Regions from separate parts of the Streptomyces sp. SS1-1 genome, predicted to be linked through region 2. Evidence: riboswitches for the same ligand, from Rfam matches in the RefSeq annotation. Region 2 holds a riboswitch; each other region holds the start of a gene.

Evidence for each region. A riboswitch is a leader RNA that binds a small molecule or an ion and turns the genes downstream of it on or off. The one in region 2 is predicted to bind cobalamin.
Region 1: another riboswitch for cobalamin. It lies ahead of F8R89_RS10800 (prenyltransferase/squalene oxidase repeat-containing protein); the one in region 2 lies ahead of F8R89_RS28630 (hypothetical protein).
Region 3: another riboswitch for cobalamin. It lies ahead of F8R89_RS23465 (ribonucleoside-diphosphate reductase subunit alpha); the one in region 2 lies ahead of F8R89_RS28630 (hypothetical protein).
Region 4: another riboswitch for cobalamin. It lies ahead of F8R89_RS08410 (cobalamin biosynthesis protein); the one in region 2 lies ahead of F8R89_RS28630 (hypothetical protein).

What each region holds. Positions count from the first base shown of each region.
Region 1 is NZ_WBXN01000004.1:2,104,618-2,112,393, forward strand. It holds gene fxsT (FxSxx-COOH system tetratricopeptide repeat protein) at 1-3,984, shown strand, start outside; cobalamin riboswitch at 4,153-4,315, shown strand; gene F8R89_RS10800 (prenyltransferase/squalene oxidase repeat-containing protein) at 4,433-5,644, shown strand; gene F8R89_RS10805 (SCO2322 family protein) at 5,641-6,294, shown strand; gene F8R89_RS10810 (energy-coupling factor transporter transmembrane component T) at 6,294-7,499, shown strand; gene F8R89_RS10815 (ABC transporter ATP-binding protein) at 7,496-7,776, shown strand, end outside.
Region 2 is NZ_WBXN01000004.1:5,956,860-5,964,635, reverse strand. It holds gene F8R89_RS28655 (phytoene desaturase family protein) at 1-525, opposite strand, end outside; gene F8R89_RS28650 (inositol monophosphatase family protein) at 692-1,549, opposite strand; gene F8R89_RS28645 (gamma-glutamyltransferase family protein) at 1,649-3,472, opposite strand; gene F8R89_RS28640 (NADP-dependent oxidoreductase) at 3,599-4,543, opposite strand; gene F8R89_RS28635 (MarR family winged helix-turn-helix transcriptional regulator) at 4,667-5,170, shown strand; gene F8R89_RS28630 (hypothetical protein) at 5,221-5,637, opposite strand; cobalamin riboswitch at 5,695-5,874, opposite strand; gene F8R89_RS28625 (methylmalonyl-CoA mutase family protein) at 6,016-7,776, shown strand, end outside.
Region 3 is NZ_WBXN01000004.1:4,785,571-4,793,346, reverse strand. It holds gene F8R89_RS23490 (extracellular solute-binding protein) at 1-544, opposite strand, end outside; gene F8R89_RS23485 (GntR family transcriptional regulator) at 902-1,666, shown strand; gene F8R89_RS23480 (DUF3311 domain-containing protein) at 1,815-2,078, shown strand; gene mctP (monocarboxylate uptake permease MctP) at 2,075-3,703, shown strand; gene F8R89_RS23470 (GNAT family N-acetyltransferase) at 3,777-4,283, shown strand; cobalamin riboswitch at 4,329-4,461, shown strand; gene F8R89_RS23465 (ribonucleoside-diphosphate reductase subunit alpha) at 4,585-6,939, shown strand; gene F8R89_RS23460 (ribonucleotide-diphosphate reductase subunit beta) at 6,939-7,776, shown strand, end outside.
Region 4 is NZ_WBXN01000004.1:1,578,773-1,586,548, reverse strand. It holds gene cobN (cobaltochelatase subunit CobN) at 1-25, opposite strand, end outside; gene F8R89_RS08415 (cobyric acid synthase) at 22-1,530, opposite strand; gene F8R89_RS08410 (cobalamin biosynthesis protein) at 1,527-2,486, opposite strand; cobalamin riboswitch at 2,593-2,745, opposite strand; gene F8R89_RS08405 (hypothetical protein) at 2,841-3,062, opposite strand; gene F8R89_RS08400 (inorganic phosphate transporter) at 3,100-4,335, opposite strand; gene F8R89_RS08395 (lysozyme) at 4,512-5,270, opposite strand; gene F8R89_RS08390 (class II aldolase/adducin family protein) at 5,469-6,170, shown strand; gene F8R89_RS08385 (alpha/beta hydrolase family protein) at 6,963-7,776, shown strand, end outside.

The DNA of each region.
Region 1 (7,776 bases), 3.9 Mb from region 2:
GGGAAGGTCGTCACCTTCTACTCCTACAAGGGCGGCACCGGCCGCACCATGTCCCTCGCCAACACGGCCTGGATCCTGGCGTCCGGCGGGAAACGGGTGCTGGTCGTCGACTGGGACCTCGACGCGCCCGGCCTGGACCGCTTCCTCCACCCGTTCCTGGACCGCGACCGGTTACGGTCGGCGTCCGGCATCATCGACCTCTTCCTGCACTTCAACCAGACGGTGCTGGAGCAGCGCAGGCAGCCGGAGAGCCACCCGGAGGACGACTGGGTGGCCGCCGAGGCGGCGTGGGTGGACTCGCAGGCCCGTTTCAACCACTGCGTCATCCCGCTGGACTGGAAGTTCCCCGGCGGCGGCCGGCTCGACTACGTGTCCCCGGGCACGCAGAACAAGGAGTACCTGTCGGCGTACTCGCAGTTCGACTGGATGCGCTTCCTGGACCACACCTGGCACGGGCCGGTCTTCGTGAGGGCGCTCAAGCACGAACTCACCCAGAACTACGACTACGTCCTGATCGACAGCCGCACCGGACTGAGCGACGTCTCCGACGTCTGCACGGTGCTGCTGCCGGACGCCCTGGTCGTCGCGTTCACTCCGAGCAGCCAGGGCATGGACGGCGCCCACGCGGTGGCGCAGAAGATCGACACCCTCTACGGCTATCGCGGGATCCGCATCATCCCGGTCCCCATGCGGGTGGAGGACGCCAACGGTGAGGCCGACCGTCTGGAGGCGGCGCGGGAGCAGATGCGGGCGAAGTTCGCCGACATCGTCCGCCGCCACTGCACGCTGGACGCCCAGGAGTACTGGGGCAAGGTCGAGATCCCCTACCGGCCCTTCTACGCCTACGAGGAACTGCTGGCACCGTTCCGGGACGCCCCCGGCCGCCCCACGTCGATGCTCGCCGCCTGCGAACGGCTGACGGAGGTCATCTCCGACGGCGAGGTCACCGCGCTGCCCCCCATGGACGACGCGGAGCGCAAACGCGTCCTCGCCCTGTACAAGCGGCCCAGACCGCTGGAGGACACCGAGGTACGGGTGAGCTTCGTCCCCGAGGACCGCACCTGGGCCGACTGGATCGAGTTCACCCTCAAGTCCGTGGGCTTCCGTGTGCAGTTGCTGCCGCAGGGCACCCCGGCCGCGGCGGAGCGGGCCGGGACCGGCCGGGCGGCGGGACCGTCCACGCGGAGCCTCGCCGTCCTGTCCCACGCCTACCGCAAGTTCATGGCCGCACGGGGCGGGCGGGACATGGCCGACAGCCTCGAACAGGCCGAGAACCCGCGCGGCCCGGTCGCCGTCCGGGTGGACGACGTACGGCTGAGCGCCCCGTTCTCCGATCGCACGGCCGCCGACCTCACCCGGTGCGGCGCCGACGAGGACGCCGCCCGGCAGGTTCTGCTGAACGCCGTGGAGGCCCCGACACAGCCGCTGTTCAGCCCGGTCACGGCGAGCGACGGCGGTCCGCGCTTTCCCGGGGCCGAGCCCGCCGTGCAGTCCCTGCCGATCCGCAACCCGTCCTTCACCGGGCGCGAGCGTCTGCTGGAGCACTTGCGCGACCGGCTGCGGGCCGGCAACGGCACCGTGCTGCTGCGCGGCATGGGCGGCGTCGGCAAGACGATGCTCGCCCTGGAGTTCGCCCACCGTTACAAGGGCGACTACGACGTCGTCTGGCACATCCAGGCGGACCAGCGGAACCTCGCCGTCGAGCAGTACGCCCAGCTGGCCGGCCCGCTCGGCGTCGGCGAGCGCAAGAACCCGACGGCCACGGCGACCGTCGTCAAGGAGGCGCTCGGCCTGGGCCGGCCCTACAGCCGCTGGCTGCTGATCCTCGACAACGTCGAGCATGTGAGCGACCTGTCCGACCTGCTGGTGAGCGGCAAGTCCGGTCACATCCTGGTCACCAGCCAGCGGGCCGAGGGCTGGGAGCGGTACGCCGAGATCACCGACGTCGGCGTGTTCGAACGCGAGGAGAGCGTGGCGCACCTCAAGCGCAGGCTCACCGAGTGCAGCACCGAGGAGGCCGACGAAGTGGCGGCGGCCCTCGGCGACCTGCCGCTCGCGGTGGAGCACGCGGCCGCCGTGCTCAGGGAGACGGGTCTGCAGACCCAGGAGTACGTCAAGCTCCTGGAACGCCAGCCGGCGGTCGACGCGCAGGGCCCGAGCCCCGAGGACCGGCTGCTCGACGTCTCCAAGACGTGGCGCGTGGCGATCGAGCAGCTCTACGAGAGCTTCCCGCCGGCCGTGCAACTCCTGAAGCTGGCGGCTTGGTTCAGCCCCGGGCCCATCTCCCTCGATCTCCTGCAGAGCACCCAGATCGCCCAGGCCCTGTCGGGCCGGGCATCTGAAGGCTTCCGGCCGCGCCCCTTGGACGGCACGGAGATGATCGCGCGGGCCTTCCAGGAGCTGAGCCGCCTCTCGCTGGCCACGGTGGACCGCAAGTCCCGCAGTCTCCAGGTGCACCGGCTGGTGCAGATGTCGGTGCGTTCCAACATGACGGAGGAGGAGCAGGAGACCATGCGGGACGCCGTGTTCCGCACGCTGGTGGCCGCCCGCCCCGAACAGGACGACCCCGAGGACCACAACACCTGGGAGCGCTACCGCATCATCTGGCCGCACCTCGGAACCAAGTGGGCCCTGACGACACCGGACTACGGCATCCGCAAGCTGATCGTCGACCGCGTGCGCCAGCTGCGCCGCCGCGGCGAGCTCAAGCAGGCCTACGAACTCAGCACGCGGGTCCACGAGGGATGGGTGGAGCACAGCGGCGAAGAGGATCGATGGGTGCTGCACATGGGCTTCCAGATCGGCAACGTCCTCCGCGCACAGGGCCGTTATCAGGAAGCCCTGGACATGGACATGGACGTCCTGCGCCGCCAGGAGGCGGTCCTGGACAGCCCGGACGACCTCCACATCCTCATGACCTCGGGCGGTGTGGCCGCCGACCTGCGGGGGCTGGGCCGCTACAGCGAGGCCGCGGAACGCGACCGCCGGAACTACGAGCGGCTCTTCGAACTGTTCGGTGAGGACCACCCGCGCAGCCTCGTGGCGGCCAACAACTACGCCGTCTGCCTGCGGGTGCTGGGGCAGTACGCGGACGCCCTGCGGCTGGACCGCAAGACGATGGAGATGCGGAAGAAGATCCTCGGTTCCGAGCACGCGTACACCCGGGAATCGACGATCAGCCACGCCCGCGATCTCCTGGACTGCGGTGACTACGCGGGCGCGGAGCACCAGTTGCGGCGTACCTACCAGAGCTGTCTCGACAACCGGCAGTTCGGGCCGTCCTCCCCCACCACGGTCAACGCCGGCAAGGCCCTGGCGGGCGCGCTGCGCCGGCTGGGGCGGGCGCAGGAGGCGGAGGAGCTGACCCGTGCGGTGCTCGCCGCCCTCCCCGCCGAGGAGGGGTCGGCGTCACCCAACCGGCTGCTGCTCCAGCTGGGGCTGGCCGGCGCGCTGGGCGCCCAGGGCCGTACCGAGGAGGCCCTCGAACTGGCCCGCCGGGTCCTGGACGACTGCCGTCGCTTCTTCCACGACCAGCACCCCTACACCGCGGCCTGCTACGCGAACCTGGCCGTGCTCCTCTGCTCGGCGAACGAGGCGGCCTCCTCCCTGGCGCACGCCGAGCAGGCGGCGCGGGCCTTCGCCGAGATCTTCGACGACGACCACCCGTTCACCCTGATGTGCGGGATGAACGTGGCCAACGCCCAGGCGGCGCTGGGTCAGCGGGAGATCGCCCGCGCGACCTACGAGTCGGTGCTGGACCGGATCCGTGATGTCCTCGACGACGACCAGCACCCCGCTCCCCTGGTCTGCGCCGCCAACCTCGCGGTGGTGCTGAACGAGCTGGGGGAGACCGAGGCCGCCGAGCGACTGCGCGAGGAGGTGCTGGGCGCCCTCACCGCCCGGCTCGGCGCCGACCATCCCCGCGCCCTGGCGCTGCGCGAGTGGAGGCGATCGGGCTGGGAGTTCGACCCCGAGCCGATCTGAGGCGCAGTGTGATCGGATTCTCGATCCCCCCGGCCGCGGTGCCGGGATCGGGACGTGCCGCGCAGGTCCCACACCCGTGAGGCCGAGGTGGTGACCACCCGGCCGACGGCCGTGCGCGGGGCCGAGGCCGACCGGGCACCCCCCAGCCACCTCACCACCCCGCCCTACCCCCGGGTACAGTGTCCCGGTCGTCATCACTCACCCGTTCAGGGGAAAGCCGGTGCAATTCCGGCGCTGACCCGCAACCGTGATCCGGTCCCCGCGTCCCGCCCCCCGTGGCGGGCGAGTCCGAGGCCGGTGAGCCGGACCGCCCTGGACGGACGTGACCGGCTCACGTGTCCCGGCAGCCTGCCGGAGCACGGCACCGTCGAGGTATACGGAGCCGAGCCGCCCGGGGGGGTCCTCCCGTGCTGTCCGGCTCCCCACAGGGAGAGGGCACCCGCCGATCATGAACGTCCGCCGCAGCGCAGCGGCCCTGGCCGCCACCGTCGTGCTCGGCGCGGCCGCGCCCGCCATGGCCGCCGACTCACCGTCCCCGTCGCCGTCGGCGTCCCTCCCCGAGGGGCTGTACGGCACCACCGACCCGACGTACGACGGGGTCTGGCGCCAGTCCCTCGCGCTGCTCGCCCAGCACACCGCGAAGGTGCGGCCCGCCGCGTCCGCCGTGGACTGGCTGACCGGGCAGCAGTGCGCGAACGGGGCGTTCGCCGCCTACCGCGCCGACACCGCCAAGGCGTGCGACGCCAAGGTGATGGTCGACAGCAACAGCACCGCCGCCGCCGTGCAGGCCCTGACGGCCCTCGGCGGTCACGACGACGTCACCGGCAAGGCCGTCACCTGGCTGAAGTCCGTGCAGAACAAGGACGGCGGCTGGGGCTACACCCCGGGCGGCGCCAGCGACACCAACTCGACGTCGGTCGTCGTCGGCGCGCTGGCCGCCGCCGGCGAGAAGCCGGCCGAGGTGACCAGGGACGGCAAGTCGCCGTACGACGCCCTGCTCTCCCTCGCGCTGCCCTGCGAGGGCGACGACGCGGGCGCGTTCGCCTACCAGCCGGACAAGAAGGGCAGGCTGGCCGCCAACGCCGACGCCACCGCGGCCGGGGTGATCGGCGCGCTCGGCAAGGGGCTCGTCACGAGCGCCGGCGAGAAGGCCGACGCCACCTGCGCGAAGGCCGGCTCCCCCGAGCAGGCCGCCGCCAACGGCGCCGCCTATCTGACGCGGGTCCTCGCGAAGGACGGGCACCTGGTCTCCGCTCTGCCCGGCGCCGACGACCAGCCGGACTACGGCAACACGGCCGACGCGGTCGTCGCGCTCGCCGCGCAGGGCGGGGCCGGGGCCGCCGCGAAGCCCCTGAAGTGGCTGGAGGGCAACGCCGCCGCGTGGGCCGCGCAGAACGGCCCCGCCGCCTACGCCCAGCTGATCTTCGCCGCGCACGCCACCGGCACCGACCCGCGCGCCTTCGGCGGCACCGACCTGGTCGCGAAGCTGAACGCGACCGGCCCGGCCCCGCAGAAGGCGGCCGCGAAGAGCGCGGACACCCAGGAGGACAAGGACGACGACAGCCCGTTCGGCGTCTGGTGGTACATCGGTGTCTTCCTCGTCGTCGGCGTCGGCATCGGCTTCCTGCTGAGCCACCGCACCAAGGGCGGGCGGGCGTGATCCGGCGCGCCCTCGCGGTCCTGCTGGCCGCGCTGGTCCTCACGGCCGGCGCGGCCCAGGCCGCCCAGGCCGCCGGGTACCGCTACTGGTCGTTCTGGGACCGTGACGGCGACTCCTGGTCGTACGCCACCCTCGGCCCCTCGCTGTCCCGCCCCGACGACGGCGATGTCCAGGGGTTCCGCTTCGCCGTGAGCGAGGACTCGAAGGACGCCACGCGGCCCCGGGGCGCGGCCGAGTTCTCGGTGATCTGCGCCCGTACGCCCGCGCGGGACGGCAAGAAGCGCGTCGCGCTCGTCCTGGACTTCGGTACGGCCGCCGACGCCCCGTCGGGCGAGCGGCCGCCTGCCCGGCGCACCGTCTGCGCGCGGGTCGACCCGGACGCCACGACCGCGGACGCCCTGGCGGCCGTCGCCGGTCCGCTGCGGTACGACTCCAACGCCCTGCTGTGCGCGATCGACGGCTACCCGCGCAAGGGCTGCGGGGAGCAGGTCGCGCAGGGCGAGAAGCCGGCGGGCACCGGGAGCACGGCGGCCACCGAGCCGGACGACGACCCGGAGGGCGGTGCGTCGGTCGGTCTCGTCGCCGGTGTGGCGGCGGTCGTGGTCCTCGCGAGCGCGGCCGTCTGGCAGGCACGACGGCGGCGCGGCTGATGGCAGGGGGGCGCGGCGGTACGCGGAGCGGGGGTGGCCCGGAGGGGGCGGTCGCCCCCTCCCCGGCCGTGCCCGACGCTGGGCGGGCCGTTCGCGACCCCCTGCACCCCGGCGCCTGGTGGGTGTGGGCGCTGGCGCTGGGCACCGCGGCGACCCGCACCACCAATCCGCTGCTGCTCGCCCTGCTCACCGCGACGTCCGCCTATGTGGTGGCGAGCTGCCGCCCGGACGCCCCCTGGGCCCGTTCCTACGGCGCCTTCGTCAAGCTCGCCCTCGCCGTCCTCGTGATCCGGCTGTTCTTCGCGGTGGCCCTCGGCTCCCCCATCCCCGGCACCCATGTGCTCGTCACCCTGCCCGAGGTGGCCCTGCCCGACTGGGCGCAGGGCATCCGGCTGGGCGGCCGGGTCACCGCCGAGACCCTGGTCAGGGCCCTGTACGAGGGTCTGAAGCTGGCCACGCTGCTCATCTGCGTGGGCGCGGCGAACTCCCTCGCCAACCCGGCGCGGCTGCTGAAGTCCCTGCCGGGCGCCCTGTACGAGATGGGGGTCGCGGTGGTCGTGGCCCTGACGTACGCCCCTCATCTGATCGCCGACATGCAGCGTCTGCGGGCCGCCCGGCGGCTGCGCGGGCGGCCCGACCGGGGGCTGCGCGGCCTGGTCCAGGTCGGGTTGCCGGTGCTGGAGGGCGCGCTGGAGCGTTCGGTCGCGCTGGCCGCCGCGATGGACGCGCGCGGCTACGGCCGCACCGCCGACGTCCCCGTCCGGGTGCGGCGTACGACCGCCGCGCTCACCCTGGGCGGGCTGCTCGGCGTGTGCGCGGGCACGTACGGGCTGCTGACCGCGGCGGGCGGCACCTACGGGCTGCCGGTGCTGCTGGCCGGTCTGGCGGCGGCGCTGGCGGGGCTGCGGCTGGGCGGGCGCCGCTCCCCGCGCACCCGGTACCGGCCCGACCGCTGGGGGCCGCGCGCCTGGCTGGTCGCCGGGTCCGGCGCGGCCGTCGCCGCTCTGCTGACCCTGGCGGCGAGCCGTGAGCCGGGGGCCCTGAACCCGGGTGTGGTGCCGCTGGTGGCGCCCGCCCTTCCGCTGTGGCCGGCGGCGGCCGTCCTGATCGGGCTGCTCCCGGCGTTCGTCAGCCCCGCACCGAGGAAGCCCGCACCGAGGAAGCCGGCGCCGCGCGGTGCCGCCGCCCGCGAGGAGTCGTCGTGATCCGCTTCGAGAACGTCTCCGTGACCTACGACGGGGCCGCCGCGCCCACCGTGGACGGCGTGGACCTCGTGGTGCCCGAGGGGGAGCTGGTGCTGCTCGTCGGGCCGTCGGGGGTGGGCAAGTCGACCGTGCTGAACGCGGTCAGCGGGCTCGTGCCGCACTTCACGGGCGGCACCCTGCGCGGCCGGGTCACGGTGGCCGGCCGGGACACCCGCACCCACAAGCCGCGTGAACTCGCCGACGTGGTGGGCACGGTGGGCCAGGACCCGCTCTCGCA
Region 2 (7,776 bases):
GCGCGCCCGCTCGTCGCGGAAGCGGCGCATCAGCCAGGTCGACGGGGGCAGCCCGGTCAGGCCGAACCGGGCGAGGGTCACCGGGTCGCGGGGCAGCGCGGTGAGGGGCAGCGACATGAAGTCCCGTGCCAGCGTGTCCCACTTGGACAGGAACGGGGCGACCAGCCGGCGGTACGTCCCCGCGTCGCGCGGCCCGAAGGAGGCGGCCGTCTCGGCGACGGACCGGGACAGCACGGCGGCGGTGCCGTCGGCGAAGGGGTGGGCCATCGGCAGGTCCGCGTGCAGCCACTCGAGGCCGTGGCGGTCGAGCGGCATCGCCCGGAAGGCGGGCGAGTTGATGCCGAGGGGGTGCGCGGCGGAGCACGGGTCGTGCCGGAAGCCGGGCAGCGTCAGCTCCTCCGTGCGGGCCCCGCCGCCGACGGTGTCCCGGGCCTCGAACACGGCCACGGAGAAGCCGCGGCGGGCCAGCTCCACGGCGGCGGTCAGGCCGTTCGGTCCCGCACCCACCACGACTGCGTCGAGCATCGACGGCACCTTCGGACCCCTTCGTCAGGCGGCGGCCTAGAGGGATCAGGATAAGCCGGGCCTTCGCGGCCCCACCTCCGCTCCCCCACGTCCCCCACGTCCCCCACGGCGGACTCTATTCCTACGCCTCTTGCGCCTCCTACCCCTCTTGCGCCTCTTGCGCGTCCTATGCCGCGCTGCGCGCTTCGCCGGACAGGAGTCCCGCGACCCGCCGGGCGGTGGCCTCGTCGCGGGCCGCCGTGAACGGCAGGGCGTTGCCCCCGGTGATACGGAACGGCTCGCCCGTGTGGCTCAGGTGGGCGCCGCCCGCCTCCTGTACGAGCAGCAGTCCGGCCGCGTGGTCCCAGGCCGCCTCCCATCCGAAGGCGACGGCGTCCAAGTCGCCCCGGGCGACCGCAAGATACTCCAGGCCCGCCGATCCGCACGGGCGCGGGGCGACGCCGTCGGTCCACAGTCCGAGGAGGGACCGCTTCTGCTCGTCGGTGGTGAAGTCGGGGTGGGAGGTGGCGACCCGCAGGTCGCGGGCGGGGTCCGGGGACCCGGCGCGCAGCCGCTCGCCGTCGAGGAAGGCGCCCCGGCCGCGGACGGCGGTGGCCAGCCGGTCGAGGGCGGGCGCGTACGTCCAGGAGGCGAGCACCTCGCCGCGTACGGCGAGGGCGACCAGGGTGCAGAAGCCGGTGTCGCCGTGCACGAACTGGCGGGTTCCGTCGACGGGGTCGACGATCCACACCGGGGCGTCGCCGCGGATCGCCTCGTACACGGACGGGTCGGCGTGCACCGCCTCCTCGCCGACGACGACCGAGCCGGGCAGGAGGGCGCCGAGGGCGTCCGTGAGGTACCGCTCGGCGAGCCGGTCGGCGTCGGTCACCAGGTCGTGCGGCCCGCTCTTGCGGTCGACCTCGTGGTCGGCGAGCCGGCGGAAACGGGGCATGATCTCGGCGGCCGCCGCCTTGCGGACGGCGTCCTCCACGTCGGTGCTGTGCCGGGCGAGAAACTCTTCGATGGTTTCGTTGTCTTCGATCACCCGTCCATGGAAACACGCGGCACTGACAACGCCCGCCCGCCGGGTGACCTGCGGACGGCCTCCCGGTGAACTCGCGGGGCGGAGATCATCCGTGGTCCGTCAGCGTCCGACGGCGTACCCCTGCATGCCGCGCGGGTTCGCCGCGGCCGACAGGACGCCGGTCGCGGGGTCGCGGGCGACCGCGCACAGGCGGCCCTCCGACCAGGCGTCGCCGACCGTGACGTCGTGGCCGCGCCGCCGCAGCCCGTCGACCACCGCGGGGTCGGTGCGGGCCTCCACGGTGACGCTCCCGGGCCGGCTGCCGCGCGGGTGGAACGATCCGGGGAAGCTGTCGTTGTGCCAGTTCGGGGCGTCGATCGCGCCCTGGAGGTCGGGGCCGCCGCGGACCGGGCCGCGCAGGGCGACGGCGAGGAAGAAGTGCAGCTGCCACTGGTCCTGCTGGTCGCCACCAGGGGTACCGAAGGCCAGCACGGGCACGCCGTCGCGCAGCGCGATGCTGGGGGTGAGCGTGGTGCGGGGGCGCCGGCCTGGGGTCAGGGAGCTCGGCAGGCCCTCCTCCAGCCAGGTCATCTGCAGGCGTGTCCCGAGCGGGAAGCCGAGTTCGGGCACGACGGGGTTCGACTGGAGCCAGCCGCCGCTCGGGGTGGCCGCCACCATGTTGCCCCACCGGTCGACGACGTCGAGGTGGCAGGTGTCGCCGCGTGTGGTGCCGTCGGCGGCCACCTCGGGTTCGGCCGGCACCGGGGACAGGGGCGACGTGGCGACCGTCGGCTCCCCCGCGCCAGGCACGTTGCCGGGTGTGGCGACGGCGGCGCCCCGCGCGTGGGCGCCGAGCCTTGGCGTGCGGCCGCCGGGGCTGCCGGGGCGCAGTTCGAAGGAGGCCGTGTCGCCTACCAGCCGGCGCCGTTCGGCGTTGTACGCGTCGGACAGCAGGTCGGCGAGCGGCACCTCGGCGGCGTCGCCGTACCAGGCCTCCCGGTCGGCCATGGCCAGCTTGCAGTTCTCGATCAGCAGGTGGACGTAGTCGGCGGACCCGTACGGGGGCAGCTCGTCCGGGAGCAGGGCGAGCTGCTGGAGGAGGACCGGGCCCTGCGTCCAGGGCCCGGCCTTGCACAGGGTCCAGCCGTTCCAGTCGTACGTCGCCGGCGCCTCGTAGGTCGCGGACCAGGCGGCGAGGTCGGCGGCGGTGAGGGTGCCGGTGTGGCGTTCGCCGCTGGTGTCGAGGGTGGGCCGGTGCGCCTGCCGGACCAGTGCCTCGGCGATGAACCCGGTACGCCACACCTCGCGCGCCGCCTCGATCAGCGCGACGCGGTCGCCGGCGCCGGCGATCTCGTCGAGGAGGCGTTTCCAGGTGGCGGCGAGCGCCGGGTTGCGGAAGAGCGTGCCGGGGCGGGGCGGCTCGCCGTCCGGCAGGTACACCTCGGCGGAGGAGGTCCACTCGGTCTCGAACAGCTCCCGCACGGTCTCGACCGTCTCGCCGACGCGCTCCACGGGCGCGTGCCCGTGTTCGGCGTAGTGGATGGCGTACTGCAGGACGTCGGCGGGCGCGAGCGTGCCGTGGTCGCGGAGCAGGACCATCCAGGCGTCGAAGGCGCCGGGGACGGCGGCGGCCAGCGGGCCGGTGCCGGGGACGAGGTCCAGGCCGAGGCCCCGGTAGTGGGTGACGGTCGCGCCCGCGGGGGCGACGCCCTGGCCGCACAGCACCCGCACCTCGCCGCCCGCCGGGGCGAGGAGGATGGGCACCTCGCCGGCCGGCCCGTTCAGGTGCGGTTCGACGACGTGCAGGACGAACGCGCCCGCCACGGCGGCGTCGTAGGCGTTGCCGCCGCGCTCCAGGACCGCCATCGCGGACTGCGAGGCCAGCCAGTGGGTGGAGGACACCATGCCGAAGGTGCCCTGGAGGGTGGGACGGGTGGTGAACATGGCCGGGCGTCACCTCGCGGTCGGGCGGACGGGTCCGTCCGATCTTCCGTGACCACCTGTTCGATGTTCAACCGTCCATGGGGGCGTGGTGCGAGGGTGCCGTGAAGGTGTGGAGGCCGGCCGGCGTCACGCGGTGGAGGTGACGACGACGACCTTGCCGTGCACCGCGCCCTCGGCGGCCCGTGCGTGCAGGTTCGGCAGCCCGGCCAGCGGCACCCGCTCGGCGACGTCCACGCGCAGCTCGCCTCGGTCGATCATCCCGGCCAGGCGCTCCAGCTGTCCGGTGTCGCTGCGGACGAACAGGTCGACGCCCCGCACACCGCGCTCCTCGTCGCCCGGTGCGGGCATCCACACGGTGGTGTTGACGAGGGCCCCGCCGGGGCGGACCAGGGTGACCAGCGCCGCCAGGTCGGCCGGTTCGACCGGGGCGAGGTTGAGCGCGAGGTCGACCGGTTCCGTCACCGCCGAGGTGACGCCGGTGATGGTGTGGTCGACGATCTCGTCGGCGCCCGCGGAGGCGACCGCCTCGGCGCTGCGCGGGCCGGCCGTGGCGATGACGTGGGCGCCGGCGTTCTTCGCCAGCTGTACCGCGTAGCCGCCGACGGCGCCGCCCGCCCCGTTGATCAGGACGCGTTGCCCGGCCGTCAGCCCGCCGTGGTCGAACAGGGCCTGGTACGCGGTGAGGCCCACGACCGGAAGGGCGGCGGCGTCCGCCAGGGGGACGCTCTTCGGTGCCGGCGCGAGGACGTCCGCCGGTGCGAGGACGTACTCGGCGGCGGCTCCGGCGCCGTCCATCGGCAGGAAGCCGACGACCTCGTCGCCGACCGTGAGGCCGTCCACCCCCTCGCCCAGCGCGTCGACCGTGCCGGCGACGTCGATGCCGGGGGTGTGGGGCAGCTCCACCGGGATGGGGCCGCGCATGAAGCCGGCGCGGATGTTGGCGTCGACGGGGTTGAAGGAGGTCGCGGCGACGCGGACGCGGGCCTGGCCGGGGCCGGGGACGGGCTGCTCCACGTCCTCGTGGCGCAGGACGCCGGGCTCGCCGTACTCGTGGAAACGCACTGCCTTCATCACGGTTCTCACCTTCGTCGTGATCTTCGATCGTGAAGGTTGCTTCGAATTCGAAGTAACTGGCGTCGACGCTACACCTGCTTCGAATTCGAAGCAAGTGAGGGTGAGCAGTAGACTCCGGCCATGCCTGATTCGCCGCCGTCACTCGACCCCGTGCAGCTCGGCACCTACTTCGACCTCATCGAGGTGACCAGCCTGCTGCGGCACGCTGTCGAGCAGCAGTTGCGGGAGAGCGGCGGGCTCAGTTACGTGCAGTTCCAGCTGCTGGCCCGGCTCGGGGACGCGCCCACGGGCAGTCACCGCATGACCGACCTGGCCGACGGCGTCGTCTACAGCCGCAGCGGCCTGACGTACCAGGTGGGTCTGCTGGAGAGGGAGGGCCTGGTCGTCCGCGCCCCCTCACCGGACGACGAGCGCAGCATCACCGTGACCCTCACCGACGCCGGGCGCGAGCTGCTCGCGAAGGTGCTGCCGGGGCACATCGAGGTGGTCAGCGGGCTGCTGTTCGCGCCGCTCTCGGCCGACGACGTCAGGACGCTCGCCGGCCTGCTGCGGCCGGTGCGCGACCACATGCGGGCGACCCCGCCCCGCTCGGCCGCTTCACGCCGCCGCAAGAGCGAGGCCTGAACCCGTACCCGCAGGGGCGGGCCTGAGCCCTCCACGCGGCGCGCGGACGGTCAGCCCTTTCCGGAGGCGCGGGACGAGGGCGGCGGGAAGGCGTGGAGGCCGAGGATCTCGGGGCAGGGGGCGACGCCGGGGCCGCCCGCCCGGACCCAGGCGATGACGTCCTCGGTGGCGTCGGGGTCGTTGACGAGGCCGAGCCAGACCGGGCGGGCGCCCGCCGCCCGTGCCGCGGCGGAGGGCTGGACGACGACCACATTGGCGTGGTCGCAGACGTCGAGGCAGTCGGAGACACGCACCGGAACGCTCTCCCTCAGCCGGGCGGTCTGGCGCTCGTGGTCGACACCGGTCACCTTCGGGCTGCCGCAGCAGCAGTCCCGGCAGAGCACGACCCGGCAGGGCGCGGCCGGGGGACGCCGGTCCGCGGGCGGCGGCTCGGACGACGGCTGGGGCGGGGGCGGGAGCACGGGCATGGCTGCCTTCGGGTCGGGGCTCGTACGCGGAGCCGGCCTGTGGACGTCCTCCCCGCCCGGGGGCGCGGAGGTGCCGGCAGGTCTTCGGACTCGGGTTCGTCCCGGCGGGGCGCCTTCCCGGTCTCCCAGTGGCGTGCCTGCCCCGCCCGTCCCCCTCACCGCTGCGCGTCAGTTCCGGATTCGCACCGGATTCCCTGGCCCCGGAGAAGGGGCGCGACCAGCTCGGCGAGGCTATCAAGTCGGGGTGCGCGGACGCCCGTTCGGCGTGCTCGAGCGGGCCTCGCAAGGGCGCGGAGACGCAGGTCACAATCTGGAAGAGGGCAAGGTCACAGCCGTGCCCCCTGCTGCTCCTTTGGCGATCTGACCTAGCATCCGAGCATGACGGTCCTGCCTGACGACGGGCTCTCGCTGGCCGCCGAGTTCCCTGACGCAACCCATGAGCAGTGGCGACACCTGGTGGAAGGTGTGCTGCGCAAGGCGGGCAAGGATGTGTCGGGTACGGCTGCCGAGGACGCCCTGTCCACCGCACTCGAGGACGGGATGCGCTCCCGCCCCCTGTACACCGCGCGTGACGCCGCGCCCGACCCCGGCTTGCCCGGCTTCGCCCCGTTCGTCCGGGGCGGTCGCCCCGAGGGCAACACGGCCGGCGGCTGGGACGTACGGCAGCGGCACACCACGGCCGCGGACGGCGTGGTGCTGGCGGACCTGGAGAACGGCGTCACCTCGCTCTGGCTGGTCCTCGGCGAGGCCGGCATCCCGGTCTCCTCCCTCCGCGGCGCCCTCGACGGCGTCTACCTCGACCTCGCCCCGGTCGTCCTGGACGCGGGCGCCGACACGGAGGCCGCCGCGCACGCCCTGCTCGCCCTGTACGACGAGCGTGGCGTCGCGAAGGACGCGGCGCGCGGCAACCTCGGCGCCGACCCGCTCGGCCACGAGGCCCGCACCGGCACGTCCCTGCCGTTCGCGCCGGCCGCCGCGCTGGCCCGGCGGTGCGCCGAGGAGTACCCCGGGCTCAGGGCCCTGACCGTGGACGCGCTGCCGTACCACGAGGCCGGCGGCTCGGCCGCGCAGGAGCTCGGCGCCTCCCTGGCGACCGGTGTGGCGTATCTGCGGGAGCTGACCGAGGCCGGGCTGACGGTCGAACAGGCCGCCGCGCAGCTGGAGTTCCGCTACGCGGCCACCGCCGACCAGTTCCTCACCATCGCCAAGCTGCGGGCGGCGCGCCGCCTGTGGGCCCGGGTGACCGAGGTGTCCGGGGCGACCTCCGCCCAGGTGCAGCACGCCGTCACCTCGCCGGTGATGATGACGCGCCGCGACCCGTGGGTGAACATGCTGCGCACCACGGTCGCCACGCTCGCGGCCGGTGTCGGCGGCGCCGACTCGGTGACGGTGCTGCCCTTCGACCACGCGCTGGGCCTGCCCGACGCGTTCGCGCGGCGCATCGCCCGCAACACCTCGACCATCCTCATCGAGGAGTCCCACCTGGCCCGGGTCATCGACCCGGCGGGCGGCTCCTGGTACGTGGAGCGGCTCACGGACGAACTGGCCCACGCGGGCTGGGAGTTCTTCCAGCGGATCGAGCGGGCGGGCGGCCAGGCCGCCGCCCTGCGCTCGGGGCGGCTGGGCGACGACCTCGCCGCCACCTGGGAGGCCCGCACCGGAAAGCTGGCCAAGCGCCGCGAACCGGTCACCGGCGTCAGCGAGTTCCCGAACCTCGCCGAGCAGCCCGTGGTGCGCGAGCCCGCGCCCGAGCCGCCGTCCGGGGGCCTGCCGCGCGTGCGGCGCGACGAGACGTACGAGGCGCTGCGCGCCCGCTCCGACGCGCACCTCGCGGCGACCGGCGCCCGGCCCCGGATCTACCTGGCCGCGCTCGGCCCGGCCGCCGCCCACACCGCGCGGCTGACCTTCGCCTCCAACCTCTTCCAGGCCGGCGGCATCGAGCCCGTCACCGAGGGCACCTTCGAGGAGAGCGGCGCCACCGAGGCGTGCCTGTGCTCCAGCGACGCCGTGTACGAGGAGCAGGCCGCCGAGGTCGCCGGACGGCTGAAGGCGGCCGGTGCCGCGCACGTGTTCCTCGCCGGGCGGCCCGGGGACCACCCCGGCGTCGACGGCCATGTCTTCGCGGGCTGTGACGCCGTC
Region 3 (7,776 bases), 1.2 Mb from region 2:
GCTTGAGGTCGGCGTAGAACTCGTCGCGGGTCTTGGGCGTGTCCTTGATGCCGGCGTCGGCCCAGATCTTCTTGTTGTAGAGCACGACGCGGTTGGCGAAGTACCAGGGCGCCGCGTACTGCTTGCCCTCGAAGATCGAGGACTCGTTGAGGGACGCCGTCCACTCGCCGCCGATCTCGTTCTTGAGGTCCGCCAGGTCGGCGAGGCCGCCGGTCTTGGCGTACGCCGGGGTCTGGGTGTTGCCGATCTCGAAGACGTCCGGCGGGTTGTCCTCGGAGAGCGCGGTGGTCAGCTTCTGCTGGATGCCGTTCCACTGCTGGATCTCGAACTTGACCTTGGCCTTGGTCTTCTTCTCGAACGCCGCGGCGACGTCCTTCTGCCACTGGTCGGGCGAGGAACCGTCCATCACCCACACCGTCAGCGTCTGGCCCGCGTAGCCGTCCGCCCCGGCCTTTCCGTCGCCGTCGCCGTTGTCGCCCCCGCACGCCGCCAGGGAGATCATCATGCCCGCGACACCGATCGCGGATATCAGCCTGCGCTTCACGCCACCCTCCTCAGGGATGCCACAAACCCCCCTGCCTCCCCGCACTAGCGATGGGCCGGGACCTGGACCAATGGTGTAGACCAGTACCCGGAGCTTGGACCAGACCAGAAGGGGTGTCAAGGGTGGTGGAATACGCTCCGACCAGCCGTTATGCGACCTACATATGCAGGAACCTTTAAGTAAGAAACCCTCGAAAAGGCGATTCACAGCCGCCATCAGTCGCTATACCACTGCATTCTGTGGACTAGACCAAACGGCGCGGCGACGGTATACAGAACAGATCACGGAGCGTACGGGGACAGGCCCCACGCGCGCGTGCCACGATGTGAGCCGCAGCCGGAGCCGGGAAGGCGGAGCATGAGCACCGACGTCAGCAGTGCGGAGAACGAGAGCGGCGTCCCCGTCCGTACCGCCCGCGTGCCCAAGTACTACCGCCTGAAGAAGCACCTCCTCGACATGACGGAGACCCAGGCGCCCGGCACCCCGGTGCCGCCCGAGCGCACGCTCGCCGCCGAGTTCGACACCTCGCGCACGACCGTGCGCCAGGCCCTGCAGGAACTCGTCGTCGAGGGCCGGCTGGAGCGCATCCAGGGCAAGGGCACGTTCGTCGCCAAGCCGAAGGTGTCGCAGGCGCTGCAACTCACCTCGTACACCGAGGACATGCGCGCCCAGGGCCTGGAGCCGACCTCCCAGTTGCTGGACATCGGGTACATCACCGCCGACGACCGCCTGGCCGGCCTGCTCGACATCACGGCCGGCGGCCGGGTGCTGCGCATCGAGCGGCTGCGCATGGCGAACGGCGAGCCGATGGCCATCGAGACCACGCATCTGTCGGCCAAGCGCTTCCCCGCCCTGCGCCGGTCGCTGGTCAAGTACACCTCGCTGTACACCGCCCTCGCCGAGGTCTACGACGTGCACCTCGCCGAGGCCGAGGAGACCATCGAGACCTCCCTGGCCACCCCCCGCGAGGCCGGCCTGCTCGGCACCGACGTGGGCCTGCCGATGCTCATGCTGTCCCGGCACTCCCTGGACCGCACCGGACAGCCGGTGGAGTGGGTGCGCTCGGTCTACCGCGGCGACCGGTACAAGTTCGTCGCGCGACTGAAGCGGCCGCAGGACTGAGGCGTCAACGCCGCTGCTCAGCCGCCCTGTGGCGCGTACACGATTCCTCCACATCCGAACCGTGACCGAGGCCTTCCGCTGCGGTCGCGCCGTCACCTAGATTGCCCGGGCATTTCACAGGCGATCAACAAGGGGACGGAGCCGTCAGATGTCAGATGCCCCAGAAGTGAACAGAGGCGTGGTGACGCCGACCCGGGTGGTCATCGGCCTCTGCCTGGCCGCGCCCTTCGTGGCGATGCTGTGGGTGGGTTCGTACGCCAAGACCGACCCGGAGTTCATCGGCATCCCCTTCTTCTACTGGTACCAGATGCTGTGGGTGCTGCTCTCGACGCTGCTGACCATGACGGCGTACAAGCTGTGGCAGCGTGACCAGCGCGCCCGCGCCCCGCGGAAGGGCGGTGCGGCGGAATGAACGACGGCGTGAACGGCGTCGCGCTCGGCGTCTTCATCTTCTTCTTCCTGGCCGTCACGGTCATGGGGTTCCTGGCCGCGCGCTGGCGCAAGGCCGACAACGAGCACAGCCTCGACGAATGGGGCCTGGGCGGCCGGTCGTTCGGCACCTGGGTGACCTGGTTCCTGCTCGGCGGCGACCTGTACACCGCGTACACCTTCGTGGCGGTCCCGGCGGCGATCTACGCGGCCGGCGCGGCGGGCTTCTTCGCGGTGCCGTACACCATCCTGGTCTACCCGCTGATCTTCACGTTCCTGCCGCGGCTGTGGTCGGTGTCGCACAAGCACGGCTATGTGACGACCTCGGACTTCGTGCGCGGACGGTTCGGCTCCAAGAGCCTGTCGCTGGCCGTGGCGGTCACCGGCATCCTGGCGACGATGCCCTACATCGCGCTCCAGCTGGTCGGCATCCAGGCCGTCCTGGACGTGATGGGCGTCGGCGGCGGCGAGAGCACCAACTGGTTCGTCAAGGACCTGCCGCTGCTCATCGCCTTCGGCGTGCTGGCGGCGTACACCTACTCGTCGGGACTGCGCGCCCCCGCGCTGATCGCCTTCGTGAAGGACACGCTGATCTACATCGTCATCGCGGTGGCGATCATCTACATCCCGATCAAGCTCGGCGGCTTCGACGAGATCTTCGCCAAGGCGGGCGACGCCTTCGCGGAGCCGAACCCGAAGACGGGTGCCCCGCGCGGGGCGCTCACCCCGGGCGACGCGACCCAGTGGACGTACGCCACGCTGGCGCTGGGCTCCGCGCTCGCGCTGTTCATGTACCCGCACTCGATCACCGCGACGCTGTCCTCGCGCAGCCGTGAGGTGATCCGGCGCAACACCACGATCCTGCCGCTGTACTCCCTGATGCTGGGCCTGCTGGCCCTGCTGGGCTTCATGGCGATCGCGGCCGGGATCAAGGTGCAGAACGGGCAGCTGGCGATCCCGCAGCTGTTCGAGGACATGTTCCCGGCCTGGTTCGCGGGCGTGGCCTTCGCGGCCATCGGCATCGGCGCGCTGGTGCCGGCGGCGATCATGTCCATCGCGGCGGCGAACCTGTTCACCCGCAACATCTACAAGGACTTCATCAAGCCGGACGCCACGCCCGCCCAGGAGACCAAGGTCTCCAAGCTGGTGTCGCTGCTGGTGAAGGTGGGCGCGCTGGTCTTCGTCCTCACCATGGACAAGACGGTCGCCATCAACTTCCAGCTGCTGGGCGGAATCTGGATCCTGCAGACCTTCCCGGCCCTGGTCGGCGGCCTGTTCACCCGCTGGTTCCACCGCTGGGCCCTGCTGGCCGGCTGGGCGGTCGGCATGGTCTACGGCACGCTCGCCGCGTACGGGGTGGCGACCCCGGCGCAGAAGCACTTCGGCGGCTCCTCCAAGGAGATCCCGGGCATCGGTGAGATCGGCTACATCGGTCTGACGGCGTTCGTGCTCAACGTGCTGGTCACCGTCGTCCTGACGTTCGTCCTGAAGGCCGCGAAGGCCCCGGACGGCGTCGACGAGACGAAGCCGGAGGACTACACGGCGGACGCGGGCGACCCCGGCGTCCAGGTGGAACTGCCGCCGGCCACGGCGGGCTCGTCCCACTGAACCACCCGTGAGCGGCGGGCCGTCGGAGAGATCCGGCGGCCCGCCGCTGCGTGCGTACGGCACACTCGGCGGTATGGACATCGTGATCCGGCCGGCGGACCCCGGCGAGTACGGCCCTCTGGGCGAGATCACCGCACAGGCCTACCTCCAGGACGGCTTCCTCGACTTCGGCGAGGACGACGCCTACCTCGGCGAGCTGAAGGACGTGGCCAAGCGCGCGGCGGCCGCGCAGGTGCTCGTGGCCGTCGAGCACGGCCGCCTCCTCGGCGGTGTGACCTTCGTCCCCGAGGGCGGCCCGATGGCCGATCTGGCGGGCCCCGGCGAGGCGGAGATCCGTATGCTCGCCGTCGACCGCGCGGCCCGGGGCCGGGGCGCCGGCGAGGCGCTCGTGCGCGCCTGCGTCGACCGCGCCCGCGCCACGGCGGGCTGTGTGCGCGTGGTCCTCTCCTCCCAGCCCACCATGCACAGCGCCCACCGCCTCTACGAGCGGCTGGGCTTCGTCCGTACGCGGGAGCGGGACTGGAACCCGCTGCCGGAGCTCCTCGACCTCACGCTCGTGACCTACGAGTTGACGCTCTGACACCAGTACGCCACAACATCTAGGGGTGGCGCGGCAGGCGAGCACAAGATGTATGCTCATGCTCGCTGTCGCCGCAGGGGAATCCGGTGCGAATCCGGAACTGTCCCGCAACGGTGTACTTGTGCATGTCTCATGCGCTTCGTCAGTCCGAGGACCTGCCGACAGTGCGTCCCGGCCACCCGGCCGGTGCGCTCCGACGTCCGGGCCTCGTGGAATGGGCCGGTGGACGCGACGCCCCGTGCGCTCGTGAGCTGCCCCCTGCCCTCCGCAAGGCCCTGTGCCGAGCGAGGGAGAGCCTCACGTGACGATCGCGCCAGCCGAACCGGCCTCAGCGGCGGCCCAACCGGAGAACGACGGTCCCGGTGCCGCGCTGCTGCGGACCCTGACCGAGCTGACCGCCGACCTCCCCGACGCCGACCCCGGCCGGGTCGCCGCCGCCGCGCTGCGCGGCCGGTCCGCCCGGGCCGACGAGACGGAGTTGCGCGAGCTCGCCACCGAGGCGGCGGCCGGGCTCATCTCCGAGGACCCCGCGTACAGCAGGCTGGCCGCGCGGCTGCTCACCCTCTCCATCGCCGCCGAGGCGGCCTCGCAGGGCGTCACGACCTTCACCGGGTCCGTCGCGACCGGCCACCGCGAGGGCCTGATCGCCGACCGGACCGCCGCGTTCGCCCGCACGCACGCCGCCCGGCTCGACGCGCTCGTCGACCCCGCCGCCGACGACCGGTTCGGCTACTTCGGGCTGCGCACCCTGCACAGCCGCTATCTGCTGCGGCACCCGCACACCCGCAAGGTCATCGAGACGCCCCAGCACTTCCTGCTGCGGGTCGCCGCCGGTCTCGCCGCGGACGACAGCGCGGGGGCGGTGGACGAGGTCGCCGCGCTCTACCGGCTGATGAGCCGCCTGGAGTACCTGCCGTCCTCCCCCACGCTCTTCAACTCCGGCACCCGGCACCCCCAGATGTCGTCCTGCTACCTCCTGGACTCCCCCAAGGACGAACTGGACTCGATCTACGACCGGTACCACCAGGTCGCGCGCCTCTCCAAGCACGCGGGCGGCATCGGTCTGTCGTACTCCCGCGTCCGCGCCCGGGGTTCGCTGATCCGGGGCACCAACGGGCACTCCAACGGCATCGTGCCGTTCCTGAAGACACTGGACGCCTCCGTGGCGGCCGTGAACCAGGGCGGCCGGCGCAAGGGCGCCGCCGCGGTCTACCTGGAGACCTGGCACTCCGACATCGAGGAGTTCCTGGAGCTGCGGGACAACACCGGTGAGGACGCCCGCCGTACGCACAATCTGAACCTCGCGCACTGGGTGCCGGACGAGTTCATGCGCCGGGTCGAGGCCGACGGGACGTGGAGCCTGTTCTCCCCCGCCGACGTGCCCGAACTGGTCGACCTGTGGGGCGAGGAGTTCGACGCCGCCTACCGCGCGGCGGAGCGCGAGGGGCTGGCCCGCAAGACCCTCCCGGCCCGGGAGCTGTACGGCCGCATGATGCGCACCCTCGCGCAGACCGGCAACGGCTGGATGACCTTCAAGGACGCCGCCAACCGCACCGCCAACCAGACCGCCCTGCCCGGCCACGTCGTGCACTCCTCCAACCTGTGCACCGAGATCCTGGAGGTCACGGACGACGGGGAGACGGCGGTCTGCAACCTGGGCTCGGTCAACCTGGGCGCGTTCGTGCGGGACGGCGACATCGACTGGGAGCGCCTGGACGAGACGGTCCGCACGGCCGTCACGTTCCTCGACCGGGTCGTGGACATCAACTTCTACCCGACCGAGCAGGCCGGCCGTTCCAACGCCCGGTGGCGTCCGGTGGGCCTGGGCGCGATGGGCCTGCAGGACGTCTTCTTCCAGCTGCGGCTGCCCTTCGACTCCGCCGAGGCCAAGGCGCTGTCCACCCGGATCGCCGAGCGGATCATGCTCGCCGCGTACGAGGCGTCCGCCGGCCTCGCCGAGCGCGAGGGCCCGGTGCCGGCCTGGGAGAGGACGCGGACCGCGCGGGGTGTGCTGCACCCCGACCACTACGACGTCGAGCCGGCCTGGCCCGAGCGCTGGGCCGCGCTGCGCGAGCGGATCGCCACGACCGGGCTGCGCAACTCGCTGCTGCTGGCGATCGCGCCCACCGCCACGATCGCGTCCATCGCCGGTGTCTACGAGTGCATCGAGCCGCAGGTCTCCAACCTGTTCAAGCGCGAGACGCTGTCCGGCGAGTTCCTCCAGGTCAACTCCTACCTGGTGGAGGAGCTGAAGCGGCTCGGCGTGTGGGACGCCCGCACCCGCGAGGCACTGCGCGAGGCCAACGGCTCGGTGCAGGACTTCGCCTGGATCCCGGCGGACGTACGGGCGCTGTACCGCACGGCCTGGGAGATCCCGCAGCGCGGCCTGATCGACATGGCGGCGGCCCGCACCCCGTTCCTCGACCAGTCGCAGTCCCTGAACCTGTTCCTGGAGACGCCGACCATCGGCAAGCTCTCCTCGATGTACGCGTACGCCTGGAAGCAGGGGCTGAAGACGACGTACTACCTGCGCTCGCGCCCGGCGACCCGGATCGCCCGTGCCGCCCGCGCCACCGTCCCCGTCCAGCAGGTCACCGACCCCGACGCGGTCGCCTGCTCCCTTGAGAACCCCGAGTCCTGCGAGGCCTGCCAGTGATGTCCCGTACCCAGAACCTTCTCGACCCCGGCTTCGAGCTGACCCTGCGCCCCATGCGCTACCCGGACTTCTACGAGCGCTACCGGGACGCCATCAAGAACACCTGGACCGTGGAGGAGGTCGACCTCCACTCGGACGTGGCCGACCTCGCGAAGCTGACCCCGGCCGAACAGCACCTGATCGGACGGCTGGTGGCGTTCTTCGCGACCGGTGACTCGATCGTCGCGAACAACCTGGTGCTGACGCTGTACAAGCACATCAACTCCCCCGAGGCGCGGCTGTACCTCTCGCGCCAGCTGTTCGAGGAGGCCGTGCACGTCCAGTTCTATCTGACGCTGCTCGACACCTACCTCCCCGATCCGGAGGACCGGGCGGCGGCGTTCGCGGCGGTGGAGAACATCCCGTCGATCCGTGAGAAGGCCGAGTTCTGCTTCCGCTGGATGGACTCGGTCGAGAAGCTGGACCGCCTGGAGTCACAGGCCGACCGCCGGCGCTTCCTGCTCAACCTGATCTGCTTCGCGGCCTGCATCGAGGGCCTGTTCTTCTACGGCGCCTTCGCCTACGTCTACTGGTTCCGCAGCCGGGGCCTGCTGCACGGCCTGGCGACCGGCACCAACTGGGTGTTCCGCGACGAGACCATGCACATGTCGTTCGCGTTCGACGTGGTCGACACGGTCCGCAAGGAGGAGCCGGAGCTGTTCGACGACCGGCTCGGCCAGGAGGTCACCGACATGCTGAGGGAGGCCGTCGAGGCCGAGCTGCAGTTCGCGCGCGACCTGTGCGGTGACGGCCTCCCGGGCATGAACACCGACTCGATGCGGCAGTACCTGGAGTGTG
Region 4 (7,776 bases), 4.4 Mb from region 2:
TCGACAACAACAACACTGTGCTCATGCGGGCGCTCCCGGGGGGATGAAGGGCAGTCCTCGCGGCGCGCCCGACTCGATGAGCCGCCACAGCGCGTCCGTGTCCGCGTGCTGTTCGATGAGGTCGCCGAGCCGGTCGAGTTGCTCCTCCCGCAGCGCGGCGAACGAGGTGCCGGGCGCCGGTACGAAGCGGCGGCCCGCGGCGGCCGCCACCTCCCGCAGGAAGGCGCGCCGGAAGGCGTCCGACTCCAGCGAGCCGTGCCAGTGGGTGCCCCAGGTCTGGCCGACCCGGCAGCCGTCCAGGAAGGGTTCACCCGCCAGGACCTCGGCGACCCCGTGATGGATCTCGTAGCCCTCGACCCGCTCGCCGAGCGCCTCACCGCACGGCCGGGTCAGGGTCTTCTCGCGGGCGAACCGCACCCGCACGGGCAGCAGGCCGAGGCCGTCGACATGACCGGCGCGGCTCTCGACGTCGTCCTCGATGTGCTCGCCGAGGACCTGGAAGCCGCCGCAGATCCCGAGGACCGGACGGCCCTCGGCGGCCCGCCGCACCAGGGCCTGTGCCAGCCCCCGCTCGCGCAGCCAGCGCAGCGCCTTCACGGTGCCGCGGGTGCCGGGCACCACCACCAGATCGGCGTCGGCCAGCTCCTCCGGCCGGTCCACGAACCGCACGACGACGCCCGGTTCGGCGGCGAGCGCGTCGACGTCCGTGAAGTTGGACATCAGCGGCACCGCGCACACGGCGACGCGCAGCACGTCCTCGCCGGCCGGGGCGGCCACCTCGGACTCGCGCACCGCCCCGCGCAGCGACACCCGCAGGCCGTCCTCCTCGTCGATGCCGAGACCGTGCCGGAACGGCAGCACGCCGTACGTCCGCCGCCCGGTGAGGCCGTGCAGCATGTCCAGGCCGGGTTCGAGGAGCGAGACGTCGCCGCGGAACTTGTTCACGAGGAACCCGGCGACCAGCTCCTGGTCCTCGCGCGCCAGCAGCGCCACCGTCCCGAAGAACGAGGCGAAGACTCCGCCCCGGTCGATGTCGCCCACGACCAGCACCGGCAGCCGGGCACCGCGCGCGATCCCCATGTTCACGATGTCCGTGCGCCGCAGGTTGATCTCGGCGGGCGAACCGGCGCCCTCGCAGATCACCGCGTCGTACGAGGCCCGTAGTTCGGCGAGGGAGTCCAGCACGGTGCCGAGCAACCGCTCCTGCCGTCCGCCGTGGTAGCCGCGCGCGCTCAGCTCGCCGACCGGCCGGCCCAGCAGCACCACCTGGCTGCTGCGGTCCCCGCCCGGCTTCAGCAGGACGGGGTTCATGTGCGCGGTCGGCTCGATCCGGCACGCCTGCGCCTGCATGGCCTGCGCCCGCCCGATCTCCGCGCCCTCGCGGGTGACGAACGAGTTCAGCGACATGTTCTGCGCCTTGAACGGCGCGACCTTCACGCCCTGCCGGACCAGCCAGCGGCAGATCCCGGCGGTGACGACGCTCTTGCCCGCGTCGGAGGTCGTACCGGCGACGAGCAGCCCGCCCTTCACGCGGCACGTCCCCGCGCCGCGCGCCGCCCGAGCAGGAGCCGCGCCCCGGCGCACACCCCGAGGGCGAGCACGCCGACCCGCTGCGACAGCCGCACGGCCCGCTCGATGTCGGCGACCTCGACGGCCCGTCCGGCAGCCCCGTTGAGCACGGGCCGGTGCTCCACCCGCCCGCCGTACGACAGCGTCCCGCCGAGCCGCACCCCGAGCGCGCCCGCGAACGACGCCTCCACGGGGCCCGCGTTGGGGCTGGGATGCCGGTGCGCGTCCGCCCGCCACGCCCGTACGGCCCCCTGGGGGTCGCCCCCGGCGACGGCGGCCAGTACGGCGGTCAGCCGGGCCCCCGGCCAGCCGGCGACGTCGTCGAGACGGGCCGAAGCCCAGCCGTAGCGGCGGTACTTGGGGGAGCGGTGCCCGACCATCGCGTCGAGCGTGTTGACGGCCCGGAACCCCGCGAGGCCCGGCACCCCGGCGACGGCCCCCCATACGAGGGCGCCGACCACGGCGTCCGAGGTGTTCTCCGCGACGGACTCCACGACGGCCCGCGCGATCCCGTCGGCGTCCAGCGCCTGCGGGTCCCGGCCGCACAGATGCGGCAGCCGCGCCCGCGCGGCCTCCACGTCCCCGGACTCCAGGGCACGTCCGATCGCCCGGGCCTCCCGGGCCAGCGAGGTGCCGCCGACGACGGCCCAGGTGACGGCGCCGGTCAGGGCGACGGAGGCGGCGGGGGAGGGGCGCACGGCGCGTGCGCCGAGCGCGGCGGCCGCCACGGCGCCACCGGCGCACACGGCGGTGTGGAGCACACCCCAGGCGCGGTGGTCGCGCCACAACACCCGTTCCACGGCGCCCGCGGCACGTCCGAACGCGGCGACCGGATGCCCACGGCGTGGATCGCCGAGCAGCAGGTCACCGAGGAGTCCGGCGGCGGCGCCGTACGCGAAGACGCGTTCGGCACGCATGGGGTTCAGCCGGTGGTGGCGTCGGACAGGGGTCCGGTACTGCTACTGCGTGACGATCGGCAGGCGAGCATCGCGTGATGTCCTCACTCAGGGTGTCCACGCCCTGGTTCGACGAGACCGGCGGCGAGAGTTCCTGGCTCCCGGGGGTCACTACCCCGGTGACAGTGGCGGGACCGCGCCGGATTCGCACCGGCTTCCTCTTCTGCCGCCGTACATGGCCTGGGAAGTCCACCACGGGTCGCGACGGCCGTCAACTTGCCTGTGACCTGCGACGGGAGAGTGTGCGCAGGCCCACACACACCGAAGGTGCGCGACGGTGTCCCGTCACGCACCTCAGGAGTCACGCGTCGTACGTCAGGCCACGATGAGGTAGATGCCGTACGCCACGGCCGCCGTGCACGCCGCGAAGCACGCGTAGGCGCCGGTGACCGCGAGCGCCGCCGAGTCGCCCTGCGCGACCGCCCGTTCGCGGCGCGAGAGGCCCGCGATGCCGAGGGTGAACAGGGCCACCAGGACCACCGTGACGACGAGACTGACACCGAAGACGGAGCCGAGGGCCGCCCAGTCGATCTTCATGCTGCTTCCTTGTGTTGCCGGGAGGGGTGACCGGGGGTCAGACCGCGGCCCTGGTGGGCTCGGGTCCGGGGGCCGGTGCCGGGAGGGTGACGGAGAGGTCGTCGGTCACCGTGCCCGTGGGAGGCGGGGTCACGACGGCGATGGCGGTGGTGACCACACCGGCGGGCTCGTCCTCGTCGCCGGTGACGTTGGTGTGGTCGACGACCTCGCGGCGGGAGATCCGCCAGATCGCGAAGCTGGAGGCGATCAGGAAGACCGCGACGGCGGCGGTGCCCCAGGTGCCGAGGCCCGTCACGTACTCGGCGAGCGCCGCGACCAGCGCGGCGGCCGGCAGGGTCAGGGCCCAGGCGACGAACATCCGGGTGGCCGTGGACCAGCGGACCACACCGCCCTTGCGGCCGAGACCGGCGCCCATCACGGAACCGGACACGGAGTGCGTGGTGGACAGGGAGAAGCCGAGGTGGGAGGAGGCCAGGATGACCGTCGCGGCGCTGGTCTGGGCGGCGAAGCCCTGCTGCGGCTGGAGGTCGGTGAGGCCCTTGCCCATGGTGCGGATGATCCGCCAGCCGCCGAGGTAGGTGCCGAGCGCGATGGCCAGGCCGGCGGAGAGGATGACCCAGGTGGGCGGGTCCGAGGCGGGGGCGAGGGCGCCGCCCGCGATCAGGGCGAGGGTGATGATGCCCATGGTCTTCTGGGCGTCGTTGGTGCCGTGGGCGAGGGAGACGAGGCCCGCGGAGGCGATCTGGCCGGCGCGGTAGCCCTTCTTCGCGGCCTCGCCGTCCGCCTTCTTGCCGAGGGTGTACGTGAGCCGCGTGGCCAGCAGGGCCGCGACGCCCGCGACGATCGGGGCGGCGAGGGCCGGGAGCAGGACCTTCGTGACGAGCACGTCGCCGTGGACGGCGCCGACGCCGGCCGAGGCGATGGTGGCGCCGATCAGGCCGCCCATCAGGGCGTGCGACGAGCTGGAGGGCAGGCCCACCAGCCAGGTGACGAGGTTCCAGAGGATCGCGCCGACCAGGGCGGCGAAGATGACCTCGGGACGGATGCCGGTCTCGTCGACGAGACCCTTGGAGATCGTGTTGGCGACCTCCACCGAGAGGAAAGCGCCTACAAGGTTGAGCACGGCGGACATGGCCACCGCGACCTTGGGCTTGAGCGCACCGGTCGAGATGGTCGTGGCCATCGCGTTGGCGGTGTCGTGAAAACCGTTCGTGAAATCGAACGCGAGCGCGGTTACCACCACGATCGCGAGGATCAGCGAGAAGTTTTCCATTTACCCAGGCAATCGTTCGAGGTCATTGGCTCGATGAACGTAGGAAACCTGAGTGAACGGAAGGTGAACTGGGGCGGGCCGCGCGGTGTCCGGCAGGGAGGGTTTCCCCTATGAACGGAAGGCCCCCGTCCGCGGTGCCCGGGCGGGGCCGGGGCGCGGCCGGGGCGCGGCGCGGTTCAGCCGCCGCGGGCGAACGACCTGAGCTGGGTCAGGGACCCGTTGAAGAGATTCTGGTCACCCGGCAGGCCGCCGCCGTTGTCGTACTGCCAGAGGGTCCAGGCGCGCCATCCGGACGGCAACGTTCCGGGGTCCGGGACATCGTAGCGGGCCACCCAGAGCGGGTGGTCGGCGAAGGCGCGGGAGGCGCCGGTGCAGGTGTTCCACCAGTGGGCGGTGGTGTAGATCACCGGGCGGCGGCCGGTCAGCCGGCGCACCTCGTCGCTGAACGCCCCGATCCAGGCGGTCATCGCCGCCTTGGGCAGCCCGTAGCACTTGTGCGAGCCGTACGGGTTGTACTCGATGTCGAGCGCGGGCGGCAGGGTCCAGCCGTCCGGCCGCCAGCCGCCGCCGTTGCGTACGAAGAACGCCGCCTGCGCACGGCCCGAGGACCGGTCGGGCAGGGCGAAGTGGTAGGCGCCGCGCACCAGGCCGGCGGCGCGGGCGCCGTCGTACTGCCGGGCGTAGTAGGGGTTGCGGTAGGTGTGCGACTCGGTCGCCTTGACGTAGACGAACCGCGCGCCCCGCGCCCGGCTGTCCGCCCAGTCGACGTCCTTCTGGTGCGACGAGACGTCATGACCTCGGGGCTTTCCGGCGGCGGCGGCGGCAGCGGGCGGGGCCGGTGCTCCTGAGACGGGGACGGCGACGGCGGTGGCGGTGAGCGCGAGCACGGCCGCGCAGGACACGGCGAGTCGGGACGGTTTGCGGGCACGGGCCATGGTTCCCCCCGGAATGGTGGCGTGTGCGGCAAATCACCCGGAGATTATCGGAAGATCGTTGAACTCCGATCGATCTCAGGCCAAGCGGCCGGAGCGGACGGTATGTCGGGGTATGCACCCTCCCGGAGGTCGCCCCTCCGCCCTGAAGTGCCCCCATCCACCGGCGACTTCGCGCACCGCGCCTGGCAGGATCGCCGCATGGCTGACGAACGGTGGGAGCAGGGGGACGGCGACGTCCCGAACCGGCGCACGGTGCGGCCCGAGGAGGCGGCGGCCTGGGAGGCCCTGGTCGCCACGGCCCGCCGGACCGTCGCCGACGGACTCGTGGTCGGCACGTCCGGGAACGTCTCGGTGCGGGTGGGGGACACGGTGCTGGTCACGCCGTCCGGCGTGCCGTACGACCGGCTCACCGCCCAGGACGTCACGGGCGTCGCCCTCAACGGCCGGCAGGTGCTGGGCACCCTGGTGCCGACCAGCGAACTGCCCATGCACCTCGCCGTCTACGCCGCCACCGACGCCCGCGCCGTCGTGCACACCCACGCCGTCCACGCGACGGCCGTCTCGACCCTGGTGCCCGAACTCCCACTGATCCACTACATGGCCGCGGCCCTCGGCGGACCCGTCCGGGTCGCCCCCTACGCGGCGTACGGCACCGAGGAGTTGGCCGAGAACATGCTGCGGGCCCTCACCGGCCGTACCGCCTGCCTCCTGCGCAACCACGGCACCGTCGCCCACGGCGCCACCCTGGACCAGGCGTACGACCGCACGGCCCAACTGGAATGGATGTGCCGCGTCTGGCTCACGGCCTCCTCGGTCCCGGGCCTGACCCCGACCCTCCTGTCCGGGGAACAGGTGGCGGAGGTGGGGGAGCGCCTGAAGGGATACGGGCAACAGGGCTGACGGCCCCGGGCGCCTGCTGCCCCCGGCGTCAGGCCGGGGGCACCGCCCTACGACCGGCCGGCAGGCGCCGACGGCCCGTCACCTCGGCCGTGGTGCCGTCCTTTCCCGCACGGGCCGGGGTGCGCCCGCCTCCGGCGGCGCCATGGCCCCGGCGGCCCGCTTCGGCCCGCCACCCGCCCGCCTGCCCGTGCGAGGGGCGGGCGGTGGAGGCGGGGCGCGCCCGGGGCAGGTGTCCGGCGGCCAGGCATACGGTCTCGCACCGCTCGTCACGTGCGGGGAGCGGCCCGTGGAGGCGGGGAGTGCCGGGGGCAGGTGTCCTGCGGCCGCGCGTGCGGTCTCACGCCGCCCGGCCGCGCGCACGTCACCCGGCCCTGCGGCTCGGCCGCGCGCTCGTCCACACAGCGCGCCACTCGGCTGCTTCGCCGCGAGCTCTTCACCCCCGCTCCGCCGGGTTCCGCTTGCCGCGTGCGGGGAGCGGCCCGTGGAGGCGGGGTGCGCCCGGGGTAGGTGTCCGGCGGCTACGCGTGCGGTCTTGCTCCGCTCGGCCGCGCGGCGGCGCGCAAGTCACTCGGCTCCGTGGCTCGGCTGCTTCGTCGCGCGCTCGTCACCCCGCCTTGCCGGGGCCCGGCTCGTGCCGTGCGAGGAGCGGCCCGCGAAGGCGGGGCGCGCCCGGGACTGGTGTCCGGCGGCCACCCGTGCGGTCTCGCCCCGCCCGGCCGCGCGACCGCGCGCACGTCACCCCACCCCGCCCTCCCACTGGCCGTCAGGCCGGTCGTTCCGGACACTGGACGGGTGCGCACTGTCCGAACGACGGCCGCAGCCGTCTCCGTGGCCCTGGCCGCCGGCGCCGCGAGCGTCGCCGCCGGGCGGCTCGCCAGCGGCGCCGCCCTGACGGCGACCCCCGGCCGCCCGCTGCCCACCGAACCCCGGCTCACCGTGCACGCCACGGCCGCCGGGCAGATCACCCTCACCCGCGACCTGGCCTCGCTGCGTCCCGGCACGTACGGCCTGGCCGGTGACGGCTCGCACGCCGTCGTCGGCCCCGTCCTCGAGGACGCGCAGCACTCCGCCGACACCGTGGTCCGCCGTCTGGAGCGGGTCACCCACGGCACCCTGAAGCCCGGCGACAGCGTCTGGCTCACCCCCAACGTGTACGTCGGCAACCCGCGCGCCACCCTCGGCCTCGACCACGCCGACGTCGACATCCCGGGCGAACTCGGTCCGCTGCCCGCCTGGTTCGTGCCCGGCGCCCGGGGCACCTGGCTCATCGCGGTGCACGGCCTGGGCACCACCCGCGAACACGCCATGAACCTCATGCGGCCCCTCAACGCCCGGCACGTCCCGGTGCTCGCCCTCGCCTACCGCGGCGACCTCGGCGCGCCCCGCCCGCCGGACGGGCTGCACCACTTCGGCGAGACCGAGTGGCGCGACGTCGACGCCGCGATGCGCTACGCCGTGCGCTACGGCGCCCGGAAGATCGTCCTGCTCGGCTGGTCCACCGGCGCCACCATGGCGCTGCGCGCCGCCGCCCGCTCCAGCCTGCGCGACCGGATCGCCGGGCTCGTCCTGGACTCCCCGGTGCTCAGCTGGGAGACCACGTTGCGCG